DNA from 2 places in the Caldanaerobacter subterraneus subsp. tengcongensis MB4 genome. Region 2 is predicted to be linked to the other one. Evidence: a T-box and tRNA genes for the amino acid it is inferred to sense, from the RefSeq annotation. Region 2 holds a T-box; the other holds one or more tRNA genes.
The links. The T-box of region 2 lies ahead of metG (methionine--tRNA ligase). A T-box ahead of a tRNA ligase gene usually reads a tRNA of that ligase, here a tRNA-Met.
Positions count from the first base shown of each region.

Region 1: it has a tRNA-Met gene. The T-box ahead of metG (methionine--tRNA ligase) is inferred to sense a tRNA for this amino acid. The anticodon was not compared.

Region 1 is NC_003869.1:2,318,286-2,326,047, forward strand. It holds gene TTE_RS11610 (Gfo/Idh/MocA family protein) at 1-580, shown strand, start outside; gene TTE_RS11615 (YecA family protein) at 775-2,097, shown strand; gene TTE_RS11620 (B3/B4 domain-containing protein) at 2,346-3,050, shown strand; gene TTE_RS11625 (ComEC/Rec2 family competence protein) at 3,089-4,015, opposite strand; gene TTE_RS11630 (DUF3006 domain-containing protein) at 4,022-4,249, opposite strand; gene TTE_RS11635 (ISLre2 family transposase) at 4,544-5,947, shown strand; tRNA gene TTE_RS11640 (tRNA-Leu) at 6,097-6,186, shown strand; tRNA gene TTE_RS11645 (tRNA-Met) at 6,191-6,267, shown strand; tRNA gene TTE_RS11650 (tRNA-Met) at 6,273-6,349, shown strand; gene TTE_RS11655 (recombinase zinc beta ribbon domain-containing protein) at 6,351-6,947, opposite strand; gene TTE_RS13965 (hypothetical protein) at 7,148-7,291, shown strand; gene TTE_RS14510 (hypothetical protein) at 7,430-7,564, shown strand.
Region 2 is NC_003869.1:109,538-117,299, reverse strand. It holds gene TTE_RS00570 (hypothetical protein) at 1-918, opposite strand, end outside; gene rsmA (16S rRNA (adenine(1518)-N(6)/adenine(1519)-N(6))-dimethyltransferase RsmA) at 990-1,796, opposite strand; gene TTE_RS00560 (ubiquitin-like domain-containing protein) at 1,835-2,851, opposite strand; gene TTE_RS00555 (TatD family hydrolase) at 2,990-3,760, opposite strand; gene metG (methionine--tRNA ligase) at 3,771-5,687, opposite strand; T-box leader at 5,741-5,973, opposite strand; gene TTE_RS00545 (CCA tRNA nucleotidyltransferase) at 6,047-7,447, opposite strand; gene TTE_RS00540 (spore maturation protein) at 7,522-7,762, opposite strand, start outside.

The DNA.
Region 1 (7,762 bases), 480 kb from region 2:
TCCCGATATGGGCAAGGTTAAAAAAGTATGGTTTTACAATTTTGCCAGCAGTGAAGGCCTGGGCCCTGACCACTGGTTCTGGAAAGAAGAAAAAAGCGGAGGAGTACTTGTAGAACACGGGGGACATTTTTACGATTTGTTCTCCTGGCTTTTAGAGGACACTCCAGAGCCTGTAGCCACTTTTGGCCATGACCCTTATGAAGACATGAGCATTGTGTACTTTCCCCAAATAGATGCTTATGGAGAATTCTATCACTGTTTTGACAAACCTGGATTACTTGAAAAAAATTTTGGAGGAATCGCTTTTGAAAAGGGATATATAACCTTTGAGGGATGGCTCCCACTTTCTTTTAAGCTCGAAAAAATTGAAGAAGGACAAGTTATCACTAAAGAATACAAATTAAAAAGAGAAAAAAATGAAGTTTTCTCTGAACTTGTCCAAAAAGCTTTCCAAGACCTTCTAAAAGCCATTGAAAATCCCCAGCATGAAGTAAGTACAAGTCTTTATATAGCCAGAAAAGCCTTAGAAGTTTCTCTAAAAGCAAAATCGCTCAAACGCATTTCCTTATATAAGGAGTAGAGAATTTCATATCCTATTGTCCTTATTTTTTTCACTTTGACATATAGTTTTAAAATATTGTTGCTCATGTAATCCAGTTATAAAAATTAAGTTAAACTTCTAACAGAAAATGATTGGACTTTTGGAGCTACATAAGTTAAAATAAAAACAGATAAATTAGTGATTTAATCTATCAATTTGGAGAGGGGCTGAAAATGAAAATATTTAATATTGGAAGAAATGACGAATGCATATGCGGAAGCGGGAAAAAATATAAAAAATGTTGTATGTCAAGAGTTGAAGAACTTGAAGTAAAACTTTCAAATTATCTTGGAAAAGATGCAGTAATTTCCCGCGAAGGCAAAGAATTTATAAAAATTTTGAGCATCTTGTACGGTATTAAATTAAACAAAAATGAAAAATACTTCAATGGGGAAAAATTATTGAAGTTAGTAGATGAAGCATGGATGGAAGAAGAAGATTACTCTGAAGATGACGTAATAACTTTTTTCCAGCAGATGACAAACTTTATATTTGAAGACAAAAGGTTAAAATACTTGAGAATACCCGGCAGGTTGTTTGTTGAATTTACTTTTAATGAAAATGAAGAAGAAAAAATAGACAATTTAATGCTGGAGCTTCACGACCAATACATAATAGAAAACTATCTTTTAGAAATTTCATATGCTTTGCAAAACTATGACTTTACCGACGAAGAATTAAAAAATTTGTTCCATTTAATAAGCCTTTCCATTACAGATGAATATCATTCATTTTTGAGGGTAATTGTAGGTGCTACAATGCTGGAAATATCTAAAGCTTTTGAAGAAATTGCTAAAATAGATAACGAGGAAAAAAGAAAGGAAAAATTCTTTGAAATAGCTTCTCAATATATTTCTTTCAACGAGTATATAACTGCCAAAATGAGTGATTTAATCGAGGAGAATTGGAATAAAATTATCAAAGAACCTTTGGATCTGCCCTTTTTCACTGTATATTTGTTTTACCTTAAATTTTTATCAAAAACGCTCTCAATATTCACCACAAAAAACTTACCTTTTAGTTTAGTTGTTAATTTTTTAGTTGATACTTTAGATGAAATATTAGCCGAACCGGTTGTTTTTGAAAAATCTTTAATAAGTATTATTGACAGTTTGTACACCAAAGCCCAGCAAACTGAAAATGATGAATTAAAAAAGAGCTTTGAAATTACAGGTGAGCTACTAACTTTGCCTCCAAACGCGGAAAATTTTAAAGTATTCAAAAATCTCTTTTCTTCTAATATTTTAAGGTACGTAGCTGAGTTCCCACACAAGATTGAAGAAATTGACGAAACTGTAGAAATTGAAAAACTAATCTCTGATGAATTTTTTAACAAATATGTTTCTTACTTAGAAAATAACCAAATGACTGAAGAAAGGGATTTACTAAAAGAAGCTTATAAGAAATTGAAAGAAAATATACAAAATCTGAGTAATTCGCAAGAAATTATTTTAGAAAAAATAAAAGGCCTAATTAGAGGGGAACTGCCTCTTTGATGGATCACGCAGTTCCCTTTTAATTTAATACCTCCCCAAAATAACAGATTAGTTTTTATGTGGGATATTCACATTTTTATTTTTTACACAAGAAGGATTATTTCATTCTATGTCGTATATTCACATTAAAGCAATAAAGCAAATCTTATCTCTCACAACGAGGTAAAAAACAAATGAGAAATAAAGAAGATAAAAACAATGTATTTCTTGCTACACTAAGTGCTAATTTGTAAAGGAGAGAATAAAAAGTGAAATTCATAATTGAGGAGGAAGTATTTAAGGTTTTGCCTAATGTTTGTTTTGGCGTAATTGTAGCAAAGGGAGTAGACAATCATGGAACAAATGATGAAATCCTTGCATTACTTGACGAAAGTATTAAACTTACGATAGAAAAATTTTCAGGTGCTAATATAAAAGAACACCCAGATATTCTTTGTTATAGAGAGGCTTTTAAGAAGTTAGGAATGAATCCTAATAAATTCCCTTGTTCTGTAGAAGCTTTAACAACACGTGTCCTAAAAAACGGGCAAATCCCTGCTATTAACAATGTAGTAAATCTCGTGAATGCCATGTCCTTAAAATACACTCTTCCAATTGGAGCCCATGACCTTAAAAAGGCAGAGGGAAATCTTAAAGTGGGTTTTACAAAAGGAGGAGAACCTTTTGTGCCCTTTGGCCAAACTGAGCCCGAATATGTAGAAAAAGGGGAACTGGTATATGCTGACGAAAAAATGATAAAAACTCGCAGGTGGATCTGGCGCCAATCAGAAATTGGAAAAATAACTGAGGAAAGCACCGATATTTTCATCCCTATAGATGGCTTTACAGATTGCAATAAAGATGCTGTTTTAAAAGCAAGAGATGAAATAGCTGAATATTTTGAAAAATTTTTTGGCACCAAAACATCAGCATTTTTCCTTGACTCGAGCAATCCTTCCATAGAAATAGGCTAAATCCTATTAATATTTTATAAACTATTTTACGCTATACCCTATTTGATTCTAAAAAAAGATACTGTCTTTCCATCACTTACTGCCACAATTGTGCCACATTCATCTGTCCTGTATACGGTTATCCCCAACTCACTTAATTTTTCCAGAGTCTCTCCGTGGGGATGGCCGTATTCATTATTTTTCCCGCAAGAGATAACTGCATATTTGGGCCTCACTTCTTTCAGAAAACTCCATGAAGAAGATGAAGAACTTCCATGATGCCCTACTTTTAGTACGTCCGCCTTTAAATTATAGTTTTCGTTAAGCATTTCTCTTTCCGATTCTTTTTCTGCATCACCCGTAAATAGAAATGCAGTATCCCCATAAGTTATTTTTATAACTGCACTGTAGTTATTTAAATCTTCATAGTAAGAGCTGTTTGGAGCAAGCATTTTAGCCTCTATTTCCGTTCCTAAATAAAGTGTTACCCCTGCCTTTGCCACGTATATTGGCAATTTTTTTGCTTTTGCCGCTTTTAATACATTCTCAAATGCGCTAGTAGTCGTAGTTACTTTTGGCATATAAAATTTACCTATATCAAAATTTTGAATTACTTCCGGAAGCCCCCCTATGTGGTCAGTGTGAGGGTGCGTGCCCACCAATACATCTATCTTCCTTACGCCCTGCTTTTTTATATAATTAACCACCCTTTCCCCCATCTCAGGAGTACCAGCATCTATTAGCATTGTCTTGTCAGAAGGGGTTTTTATAAATATGCTGTCTCCCTGCCCCACATCTATGAAACTGACAACCAGTTTGGAGGATAAATCTTCACTTGAAATTGCTGGCAATTGGCAATTGTCGGTAATTGAGTCATAAGATTTCTGAGCATTTGAAAACTCACTGTGTGGAAAAGACGTACATCCTGAAAAAGTAAATATTAAAAGCATTACTGTAAAAAGTGCTGCTACCTTTAGTCTAAACATGTGCTACTATTCCTCCTCTGTAAAAAGCTCATCTGCAAGCTTTTCAATCCTTTCCTTCTTTCTTTTTGTCTCTTCTTCATCTACCATAACTTCAAATTTAATTACATCTCCTTCCTTTACGTTTAATGGAAGAAGAACTTTTGGAAAATTAAAGGTTTTATTTTTATACTCTATTACTGCCCATTCCTCTTCAAACCGATCTACTATACAATATTTAGAATTTTCATCACACACGTTTATCCCTCCATATTACACTAAATAATTTACTGACACTAGTTCTGTTTGAGTGTAGAGAAAAAAGTGAAAAATTTCTTGTGACCACATAGATTTTTCTATAATAATTATAAACTCCTGTCTCACTTAATTCAAAGGCAGAAGCAAACTCATGCCTTTATTCATAACAAACAGGAGCTTTGGAGAAACATAGTGTAAAATTATCGTAGGATTTTTTGAGTGAAAAAAACAAGAGACAACCCCTGTGATAAAATAGAACTTGGAAACAAAACATCACAGAAAGGGGTGTCTCTTGTGAAAAAACATATCTTTGAGGATATTATACTACAAAATGCTCTAAATTTCACTGAGGAAGTAGTAGAAATTTTTGGTGATTTGTTAAACAAAGGAATGAATATTACAGAGCTTGTAGCAAGGATAAAGGAACTCACGGACAAACTAGGTAGAGGGGCAATAGAAGCAATTATTGAAGAGTTAGATAGGATAATAAAAGAAGACAAGAGAAGGAAAGAAAAATGGGTAGTAGAGAGGAAAGATAAAAAGAGATTAACGACAGTCCTTGGGGATATTGAATATGAGAGGACATATTACAAATCTAAAGAGGATGGGAGATATACATATTTGGTGGATGATGCATTAGAGATAGGACGGCACGATAGGATAGAAAAGGGAGTAAAGATAAAGTTAGTAGAAAACGCAATAGAAGAATCATATGAGAGAAGTAGTAAAAAAGCATGTCCAGAGGAGTTAAGTAAACAGACGGTATTAAATGCAATAAGGGAAATAGGGGAAGTAGAAGTAAAGAGAGAAATAAAAGAAAAGAAAGAAGTAAGGGTTTTATACATAGAGGCAGACGAGGACCATGTACCTTTACAGGACGGGAGAGATGAAACTCCACGATTAGTATACATACATGAAGGTAGAGAAGAGAAAAACGGAAGGAACGTACTGAAGAATGTCTATTACAAAGCATATGTAGGAGAGAAACCTGAAGACATATGGATAGATGTAGCAAATTACATAGAAGACAATTACAAAGAAGAGAAGATAGAGAAGATATACATAGCAGGAGATGGGGCACCGTGGATAAAAGAGGGATTAAAATGGATATTAAAATCAAGGTTTGTACTAGACAGATATCATTTAAACAAATACGTATTAAAAGCTACATCAAAAGAGCCAAAGTATAGGGATAAGATATGGAGAGCAATAAATGAAGGGGATAAAGAAAGAGTAAAGAAGGTATTTGATGAGTTAATAAAGGCAGCAGAGGAAGAGAGAGAGAAAGAGAAGATAAAAGAAGCAAAGAAATACATACTAAACAATTGGGAAGGGATAAAAATATACAACGAAGACGAAGATGTAATAGGGTGCAGTGCAGAAGGACATATAAGCCATGTATTTTCAGCAAGACTAAGCAGGAATCCATTAGGGTGGAGCAGAGAAGGATTAAAACTAATGGCGAAATTAAGGGTATTTAGCAAGAATGGAGGAGACTTAAGAGAAGTAGAATGGGGCAAGAAAAAGAATATAAATGCAGGAAGTTACAAATTAACGAAGAAGCAAATAAAAGAAGCGGTAAGGAGAGTTAAAACGTCTACAAATGAAAAGATAAACAATATTACAGTTTTGAATATAGGGAAAGTAACGCCAATATATAGGGTTTTAAGAGCATTAAAATATGCACAAGTTATATAAAAAAGCATGATAAGTTGAAGGCTGAAATTAACTAAGTTTCAGGGGTTGTCTTAAAAAAATCCTACAGTATCTTGACACTATCTTGGAGAAAATAACTATTGACTTAAAAAAGCTTATATAATATAATTAATACTGTCCAAAGGGATTCCGCCGGAGTGGCGGAACTGGCAGACGCACAGGACTTAAAATCCTGGGGGCTGAATAAGCCCGTACCGGTTCAAGTCCGGTCTCCGGCACCACTGTCGCGGGGTGGAGCAGTCCGGTAGCTCGTCGGGCTCATAACCCGGAGGTCGTGGGTTCAAATCCCACCCCCGCAACCAAACATGGCGGCGTAGCTCAGGTGGCTAGAGCATGCGGTTCATACCCGCAGTGTCGGTGGTTCGAATCCACTCGCCGCTACCATCTATGCGCAAACTGTATCGTCTACCGAAAGCCTGAAATGTGCTTCAATTCTATCACGGTAGACGATTATTTTATTGATATATGTTGGTAAAATTTGCTTAATTTTGTGAGGGTCACCCGCTTCCAACACTTCTTTGTCTTTTAAAAGGTACTGTATTATTTTTTCTTCTGTTATAGAGGAAGTGTCGGGCAAGCTGTTCATTTCTTTTATTCTCACTTCTATTTCTGCTTTCTGTTGCTCTAATTCTGTTAATTTTTCATAGAGGCTGGAATGGAAGTAGCCTTTTGCTATTACATCTACAATTGAACTTATGCTTTTTTTGATTTCTTCATACCGCCTTGAGAGCTTTTTCTTTTCTTCGTCTCTTTCCGAGATAAGTTTTTTATTTTCCTCATTTAATCTTTCAACAAGCTTTGGTAATGCATCTTCAGAAAAGACTCTTTGAAGAAGTTCATCTATGACGTACTGCTCTATCATCTCTTTGTTTACGTCTTTGTTGTCACAAGCCTTCTTTTTGCTTTTATTGTTGCAGCGGTAGTATGTATATTGACCTTTACTGAGGGTACCAACCATGGACAAACCACACACACACCGCACTCTATAAGCCCTGAAAGAAGATAGATTCTCTGCGCTGTATAGCTGGTCTGCTGCTTTTTGTTTTTCTCCATTCTCTTCTGTACTTCTCTAAAATCGAATAAACCATTTCAGGGCTTGTAGGAATAGAACTTCCATTAAAAAAGAGATCGTTCTCTAGGATAAGCTCCATACTCTATCTTTATTTTTCAGGAGGTGGTTTTATGCAGCTTACTGAAAGGGATTTGAGGATTTTGTACTGGATAAACAGAATGAAGTATGTAACAGTTAACCAGGTTTCCAAAAAGTTTAAAGTAGGTGTAAAAGCTTCATACAGGAGGCTGAAAAAACTTTGCACAAATATTTAAGCGAGGGCTTAAGGATGAATAGCAGAGAATTTACACAGGCAGGATGTACCGGTATCAGCTGAGCTTTTATCGTCGCTCATAGGAACAAAAGATGACATAACCATTACCATGCAGGTTAATGAGATTTCCCCTACTGGGATGGGAACAGTTAAAGAAGAGAAAAGCTTTATTGTTCATCCCGATGAAATAAAGAGGCTTAAAAGAGGAGACGCTTTTGTAGTTAAGAAATTTCCTGATTTTTTCGTAGAAAAGGTCTGTGTGAGGAAGATATGATGGAATTTTTGTAATTGTGAGAGATTAATACTCTGCTTGTTCATAGGAGAAGCAGTCTAAAGTGAACTTTCTATTAAAATCTGTTTAAAAAATTTAAAGCCGAGCATTGTATAGAGTTAAGAAAATTGTACTGTAAAGTTTCGTTAAAATTCTATACAATAAAAAAGAACTTTTAACTATTCCAAAAACTCTGCAAAA
Region 2 (7,762 bases):
TTTTGCATCTATGTGCATAAGCCAATACCCCTCATCTCTCGGCCCCCTGAAACCTTCTCTTACAGGTTTCCAAACCACAAAGCCCGTCATACCTGCAAAAGGCTGATCTGAAAGGGTGAAAAATCCTGGCATCCCATAGACGATATACTTTAAATCCCCTTTCTCGTCCTTCACAAAACCCACAAGGTAATGGTCAAAACTTCCCTCTCTGTATCCAGTCTTTACTTTCCACCACCTGTAGCCTTCCAAGTTCTTTTCAAAAGGCTGCACTTCCTCCAAAAAGTTTACTATGTTGTTGACATATTCTTTCAAATACTTTATATAGTCTGCTTCTTCTTTATTTTCTTCTTTTTTACTATATTCTTCTAAATTTTCTTTTAGTGCATCTTCCTCAGCTTCAATCTTCTCATAGACAGTTTCCGGAGCTGGTGAAACCTCAACTTTCTTCTCTTCAACTGTTTCTTCTTTATGGGTTTCACTTTCTTCGCTCTCCCTTTTAATTAAATATTTTCTGTAAGCGCTCTTCCAATTTGAGCTTTTTTTGTTCATTTGAGAAACAAGAGGCACCAAAAACTTCTCTCCGTCATGCGCTTCTACTAAAATAACAGAAAATTCCTCCCATTTAAGACCTGAACCCTTTACATCCTCCAAATCAAAAGTCCACTCTCCTCCACCTCTTCCCTTGTCATCCACTTTCAAGGCTCCAAAATCCACCACAACTACATCCCCGTTCGATTTCAAAAGCTTCAAGTTATAGGAATAATCAGGATTAAGGTTTTGAAGGGCAGCAGTCACTCTCCCTCTATTCCCTCTAAATTCTAATTTTAGATATCCTGAGACTTCCTTCCCTTCAAAAGAACATCCTTTGTCCTCTGGATTTAATACTATATAAGAACGCTTGTATATATTCACTGGCATTTGCTTAATCCCCCTCATTTCACTAAAAATCCATTGCCGCACTACATATTATGAAATGAGGGGAAATATTATTACTCTTTTATGAGAAGATAAAGTGCATTTGCCAAATTCGCAAACTGATCTATTGAAAGGGTTTCCCCCCTTGCCTGAGGGGAAATTCCAACTTTTAAAAGAGTTTCATGTAAAACTTCTTTTGAAAAGCCGAGAACTTTTAAAGAGTTGGACAAAACTTTTCTCCTTTGTCCAAAAGCTGCTCTTACAACTTCAGAAAAGAGCTTTTCGTCTTTAACTTCTACTAAAGGCTTATCGTAAACTTTCAATTTCAAAAGAGAAGACTCCACTTTCGGAGGAGGCACAAACACCTTCGGAGGAAGGTTAAAGAGTATTTCCGGTTTTGCTTTGAAATTTACAAAAACAGTAAGCATACCGTAGTCCTTTGTGCCTGGTAAAGCGCATATTCTCTCAGCAACTTCTTTTTGAACAAGCACAGTCATCTCTTTTACCAATTTGCAGTCAAGCATTTTCATTATTATAGGTGAAGTTATGTAATAGGGGAGATTGGCTACGACTTTAAAGGAATTTCCGTCAAAATGCTCCTGAGCAATTTCTAAAAGGTCAACTTCTAGTATGTCTTCATTTATGATGACCACATTTTTATAGATTTTTAATTTTTCTCTACTCATCTCAAAAAGCTCTTTATCTATTTCAAAGGATACAACTTTTTTAACCTTTTTGGCAAGTTCCTCTGTCAGCCCCCCATGCCCTGTACCCACTTCTAGCACAAAGTCCTCTTCTCCTACTCCTGAAGCTCTCACAATTTTTGAAAGAAGATTTTTGTCAAATATGAAATTTTGACCCCATTTCTTTTTCGCCTTCATATCTTCACCTCAAAAAATCAGGCAGGGAAGCCCCTGCCCTACTGAAGAATGTACACTTTGACGTATCTTCTCCCCCAGTTTCTGACCTCTTCTCTGGTAGGAAAATACACGTCAATTCGATTGCCCTTTATAGCCCCTCCAGTATCAGCTGCAATGCAAAAGCCGTATCCTTCTACATACAGCCTCGTTCCTAGCGGTATAACTCTGGGGTCCACAGCAACTACTCCCCTTCTCGCCACCATTCCACTCGCAGTAATGCCGTAGTCGGGGTCTCCAGGCTTTTTACCTGTGCTCTCTTCACTGCTGTCATAAGCTGTAGCTAGCATTGTCTTCACTTCTCTGTATCTTACGATTTCTCCTCTAGAAGTAGTAAAAACCCCTAAAGTCCCAACTCGTACGATCTGGGGAACGGGGTTTTTAATCACTTTTTCTTCAATTACGTTTCGCGCTACTTCTTTTCCATTCTCATAAGTGACTTTTATAACTTTTACTTTTTTCCCCATTTCCCCTTGTTGGGCTATTCTAGTCTGACCCCTTTCCATCGTATAGTCCTTCACTGTCTCTATCTGATACGGTATATCTATTTCTTCAGTTATAATCTTCTCCGTCACCTTTGTGATGTCGATGTACATGTAAGCAAATACAGGCGTATCCAAAGTCATGTTGATTTTGTCCTGTGGCCCCAAAGCTATCCCTCTCTCAGAAAGCAGGTCTTTTATAGTAGAAGCTGCTGAGTATATATTTTCTACTTTCCCTCCTACATTTAGTGTAACAGGCACTGCTCTTTTGATGGTTATCGTCATCCCATTTTTAAGCCGCGTATTAAGAGAGGGTTTGACCACATCTTCCTGCCTTAGTTCAATGCCTCTTTCCTTTAGCAAATCTCCTACTGTGGATGCAAAGGTAGTTATCACTATTTTTTTATTTTCATCCTGAAGGGTTATTTCCTTTCTCAAATTCACATAAGCCAAAAGGCCAATGGCCGCAAAAGCGACTGCTACCAGTGTTACAAGGGCAACCGGTTTTAGTCGCCTTCTAAGGTCATCTGTATCCATCCCATACCCTCCTGTTAAAAATTTGGTTTAGGGGAGTCGTAAGTAATTTTAATGCAATTAAATTAATTTGTCAAATTTTTATACACAATTTTTCAGTTATGTAATTATTATACGCAATTTTCACACTTTTGATACCTATCAAAAACAGGAGGGCAAATTGAAAAGCTTTATGGCATTTTGCGAGGTTGTTTCACAAACTTCTTCAAAACTTATACCTTTTATTTCAGCAATTTTTTGTGCTACAAATTTAACATATGTGGGCTTGTTTCTCTTACCTCTGTAGGGCTCAGGAGTCAAATAGGGACTATCTGTCTCAATCAAAAGCCATTCAAGAGGAACTTCTTTTGCAACCTCCCTAACTTTTTTAGCGTTTTTGAAAGTGACAGTTCCTGAAAGAGAGATGTAAAAATTCATACTTATCACTTCTTTTATCATCTCGACACTACCAGAATAACTGTGAAATACCCCTTTTAAATCCTGTGTCCATTCTTTTTTCAGTATTTTTAAGATATCCTCATGGGCGACTCTGTCGTGAATTACAATGGGAAGTTTAAGCTTTTTTGCGAGCCTTATCTGCTTCACAAAAGCCTCAATTTGAAATTCTTTAGGAGGGTCACCGTAATAATAATCCAAGCCAATTTCTCCTATAGCCACCACTTTATCCTCAAGAGCCAACTTCTCTATTTCCTCTATTTTGTCTTTTTCTCTTTCTGCATCATGAGGGTGAATGCCCACAGTTGCGTATATAAAATCGTATTTGTGGGCAAGTTCAATGGTCTTTTTAGAAGTCAATATATTGGACCCCACATTTATTAAAAATGTGAGGTCCTTTTTGCACTCCTCAATCACTTTTTCCCTGTCTTCATTGTATTTCTCATCCTCAAGATGAGCGTGAGAGTCTATAAGCAATTTTATCACCTCAGCTTATTTTAGAACCGCTTTCTATGTCTTTGTCTACCGTCAACAGCGCCATTTTCCCTTCATTAGTGGCCGCCAATAGCATCCCCTGGGATTCAATCCCCATGAGCTTTCTCGGCTGTAAATTATATACAATTATTATCTTCTTGCCTATTAGCTCTTCTGGACTGTAATATTTGCCAATTCCTCCTACAATCTGCCTTATCTCTTCCCCGACTTTAAGCTTCATTTTAATGAGCTTGTCTGAACCTTCTACTTTCTCAGCTTCTAAAATTTCAGCAACTCTCAGTTGAACTTTTGAAAAATCTTCTATCGTGATATAATCTATCTTCTCTTCTTTTGTTTCTTTTGTTTTTTCTTCAGTTTTCTTTTCAAGAGATGCCAGTTCTTTCTCAACATCTATTCTGGGGAACAGGATTTCTCCTCTCTTCACCCTTGTGCCTTCCTTCAAAAGCCCAAATTTTAAGCTTTCCCATGTAGTCAAATCTTCCGTAATCCCTAATTGTTCAAACATCTTTTTAGGAGTATTGGGCATAAAAGGAGATATCAAAATTCCTATGAACCTTAAAGATTCTGCCAGATTGTATAAAACTGTACCCAGTCTGCCTCTTTTAGATTCATCTTTTGCTAGCACCCACGGCATAGTCTCATCAATGTACTTATTAGCTCTTGACACTAATTTCCATATCTCTATTAAGGCGTTGGAGAATTGCAACTTGTCCATGTATTCTTCTACTTTCTGTGGTAAATTTTGCGCTACATTTATGAGGTCTTCATCTATTTCTTCTTGAGAAGAAGGTTTAGGCAACACTCCATCAAAGTATTTCTCAATCATTGTGACAGTTCTACTTAAAAGATTGCCCAAATCATTTGCCAAATCGGAATTTATCCTGTTTATTAAAGCTTCGTTTGAAAATACGCCGTCAGCACCAAAGGGAACTTCTCTTAAGAGGAAATACCTTATAGCATCTACTCCGTACCTGTCCACTAGTTCCTTGGGGTCCACTACATTCCCTTTGGATTTTGACATTTTACCTCCTTCTAAAATCAACCATCCATGCCCAAACACCTTTTTAGGAAGAGGAAGTCCTAAAGCCATGAGCATAGCAGGCCATATTATCGTGTGGAACCTCACAATTTCCTTACCAACGAGGTGCACATCTGCAGGCCAATACTTTTTAAATTTCTCATCATTTTCTGTCATATATCCTAATGCAGTGATATAGTTAGAAAGAGCATCTATCCAAACGTATATGACGTGCTTAGGGTCAAAAGGCACTTTTATTCCCCAGTCAAAAGTGCTCCTTGAGACAAATAAGTCCTCCAATCCAGCCTTTATAAAGTTTATCATTTCATTTCGCCTGGACTCTGGCTGTATAAAATCTGGATGCTCCTCATAGTACTTCAAAAGCTTATCTCCATAAGCTGAAAGTCTGAAGAAATACCCTTCCTCTGTAACCCTTTCAACGGGTCTTCCGCAGTCAGGACATTTTCCATCCACAAGCTGGCTTTCTGTCCAGAAAGACTCGCAAGGAGTGCAATACCATCCCTCGTATTCTCCCTTATATATATCCCCCTGCTCGTACAACTTCATGAATATCTTTTGCACTATTTCTTCGTGATAGGCATCAGTTGTCCTAATAAAATGGTCATAACTTATATCCATTGTTTTCCATAAATCTTTTATCCATTCCACAATGCCGTCCACATATTCTTTTGGAGACATGCCTTTTTCTCTGGCTATCCTCTGAATTTTCTGCCCGTGCTCGTCTGTACCTGTCAAAAACATCACGTCATACCCTGTCAATCTTTTGAACCTTGCCATTGCGTCAGCAGCCACAGTAGTGTAAGAATGGCCAATATGTAGCTTGTCACTGGGGTAATATATAGGAGTGGTGATGTAAAAAGTCTTTTTCATTTTGACCTCCTCCTCAAGTTTTTTATAGTAATTAAATAAAAAACTCGCCTCCGGCAAGGGGCGAGATTTTCGCGGTACCACCCTTCTTCGCATGAACCTCGCGGCTCATGCCTCACAGAGTGCAAACACACTCCTACTCTGTAACGGGAGTCCCCGGTAAAGCCTACTAGCCTTCGACAGTACGGCTCCGGAGCCATCTTCAGAAGCTAGAACTTTATCGGCTCTCACCTTGCCCGACTCTCTGTAAAAGTTCTAGTCTTCCTACTCTTTCCTTCATCGCCTTTTCCAATATTCTATTTATCCTTAAATATACCCTTTATAATGAGTATTGTCAACTCCCTTTTTTATTATTCAACTCCTCATATTTTCTCCACTCTCATTCTCTCTTTTATAAACTCAACGGCATCTTCTTTTGTCTTTATTTCGCCGTAAAACCTGTTTTTCCTTATCTCATACAGTATCTGCCCGAGCTTTTTGCCATCTTTCACATCAAAATTTAATATTATGTCTAGAGGAGAAAGCAGCGGTTTTTCCGTCTCTTTAAACTCTACATATCGCTTTAAAAGTTTTGTTATAAAATTCTCATAACGGGGTATGTCCTCTTCTTTCCCAAAGCTTAACCGGCTGGCAGTGTAATCTGCCAAAGAGGCTAGCAGAATACCTATAGCGTTATCTTTTAGATGATAGAAAAACCTGAAAAGTGTCTTGTTATTTACCCCTTCAATGTAGTAATCGAGGGGCTTTTTATGGTAAAGCACAAGTTTTTTCAGGAGGTTTGTCTCTTTTTTGGGAATTCTCATGCGGGAGGCCATTTTCTTTATTATCTCAGCACCTTTTATCTCGTGATTGTAAAAGTGGAGGCGGTTTTCTACGTCGATGTATATGGAATCAGCTTTGCCTATGTCGTGAAACAAAATCCCCAGTTTTATTATATCTTTAACTTTATTTCCCGGAGACATGGGTTTTTCTAGGTATTCACTCACAAGGTCTTCTACATCCTTGGGAAATCTCATAGCGCTTATGATGTTTTCATACTCCTCCACTGCCCTTATAGAATGTATCCACGCGTTTATAAGCTGATAGTAGCACTTACCCACCTCTTTGAGTTTAGCTACCTCTTCAAAAATATTTTCCATCAAACTTAGCTCTTCCATCAACCTCAAATACTTATGCGAATCTTTTTCTCTTATTATCATAAAAATTTCATTCATTATCCTCTCAGGGGCAACATTTTTTAATAAATGGGCTTCTTCCTTTATTTTGGCTTTTGTCGCCTCATCTATATCAAATTTATAAGTGGCAGCAAATCTCACAGCCCTCAAAGCCCTCAAAGGGTCTTCCCGAAAGGTATAGTCTGCCACATGTCTTATTTTTCTGTTTTTTATATCCTTTAATCCTCCAAAAGGGTCTATTATGTATTCAAATTCAAAGTGGTCAGTGAGTCTAATAGCCATGGCATTTATTGTAAAGTCCCTGTGGGCCAGATCTTCGTATATGTCTTTCCCTCTTAAATTAGTGAAATCCAGTATTTCATCTCCAACCACTATTCTATATGTTCCTTTTTCTGCCATAAAAGGCACAAAACTGCCTCCCATCTTCTCAGCTGCCAATTTTGCGATTTCTTCTGCATTGCCTTTAACTACAAAATCGTAGTCCTTTGCTTCTTTGTTCAGTATCCTGTCCCTTATGTAGCCGCCGACAATGTAAACATTATAGGCTTCTCTTCCTAATTTCCTTATGAGCCTGGGTATTGTAGCCACGAAGATCCTTCCTTTCAAAAAGGTAAATTGCCTACCAATAATAAGTATAACAAAAGGGAAAAAGTATACAAGGCCTAAAAAAATATGCGGCTGTAAAAAACGCAAGAGATAATAGCCACTATATCAGCAAAAATTCCAGAAACGATTGAATGCCTTATATTCTTTATTCCTACGGCTCCAAAGTAAACTGCAAGCACATAAAAAGTAGTCTCTGTAGAACCGTACATAGCAGAAGCCATCTTGCCAATGAAAGAATCAGCACCATAAGTTTTCATAAGTTCTGTGGCAATCCCTAAAGCTCCGCTCCCTGAAAGA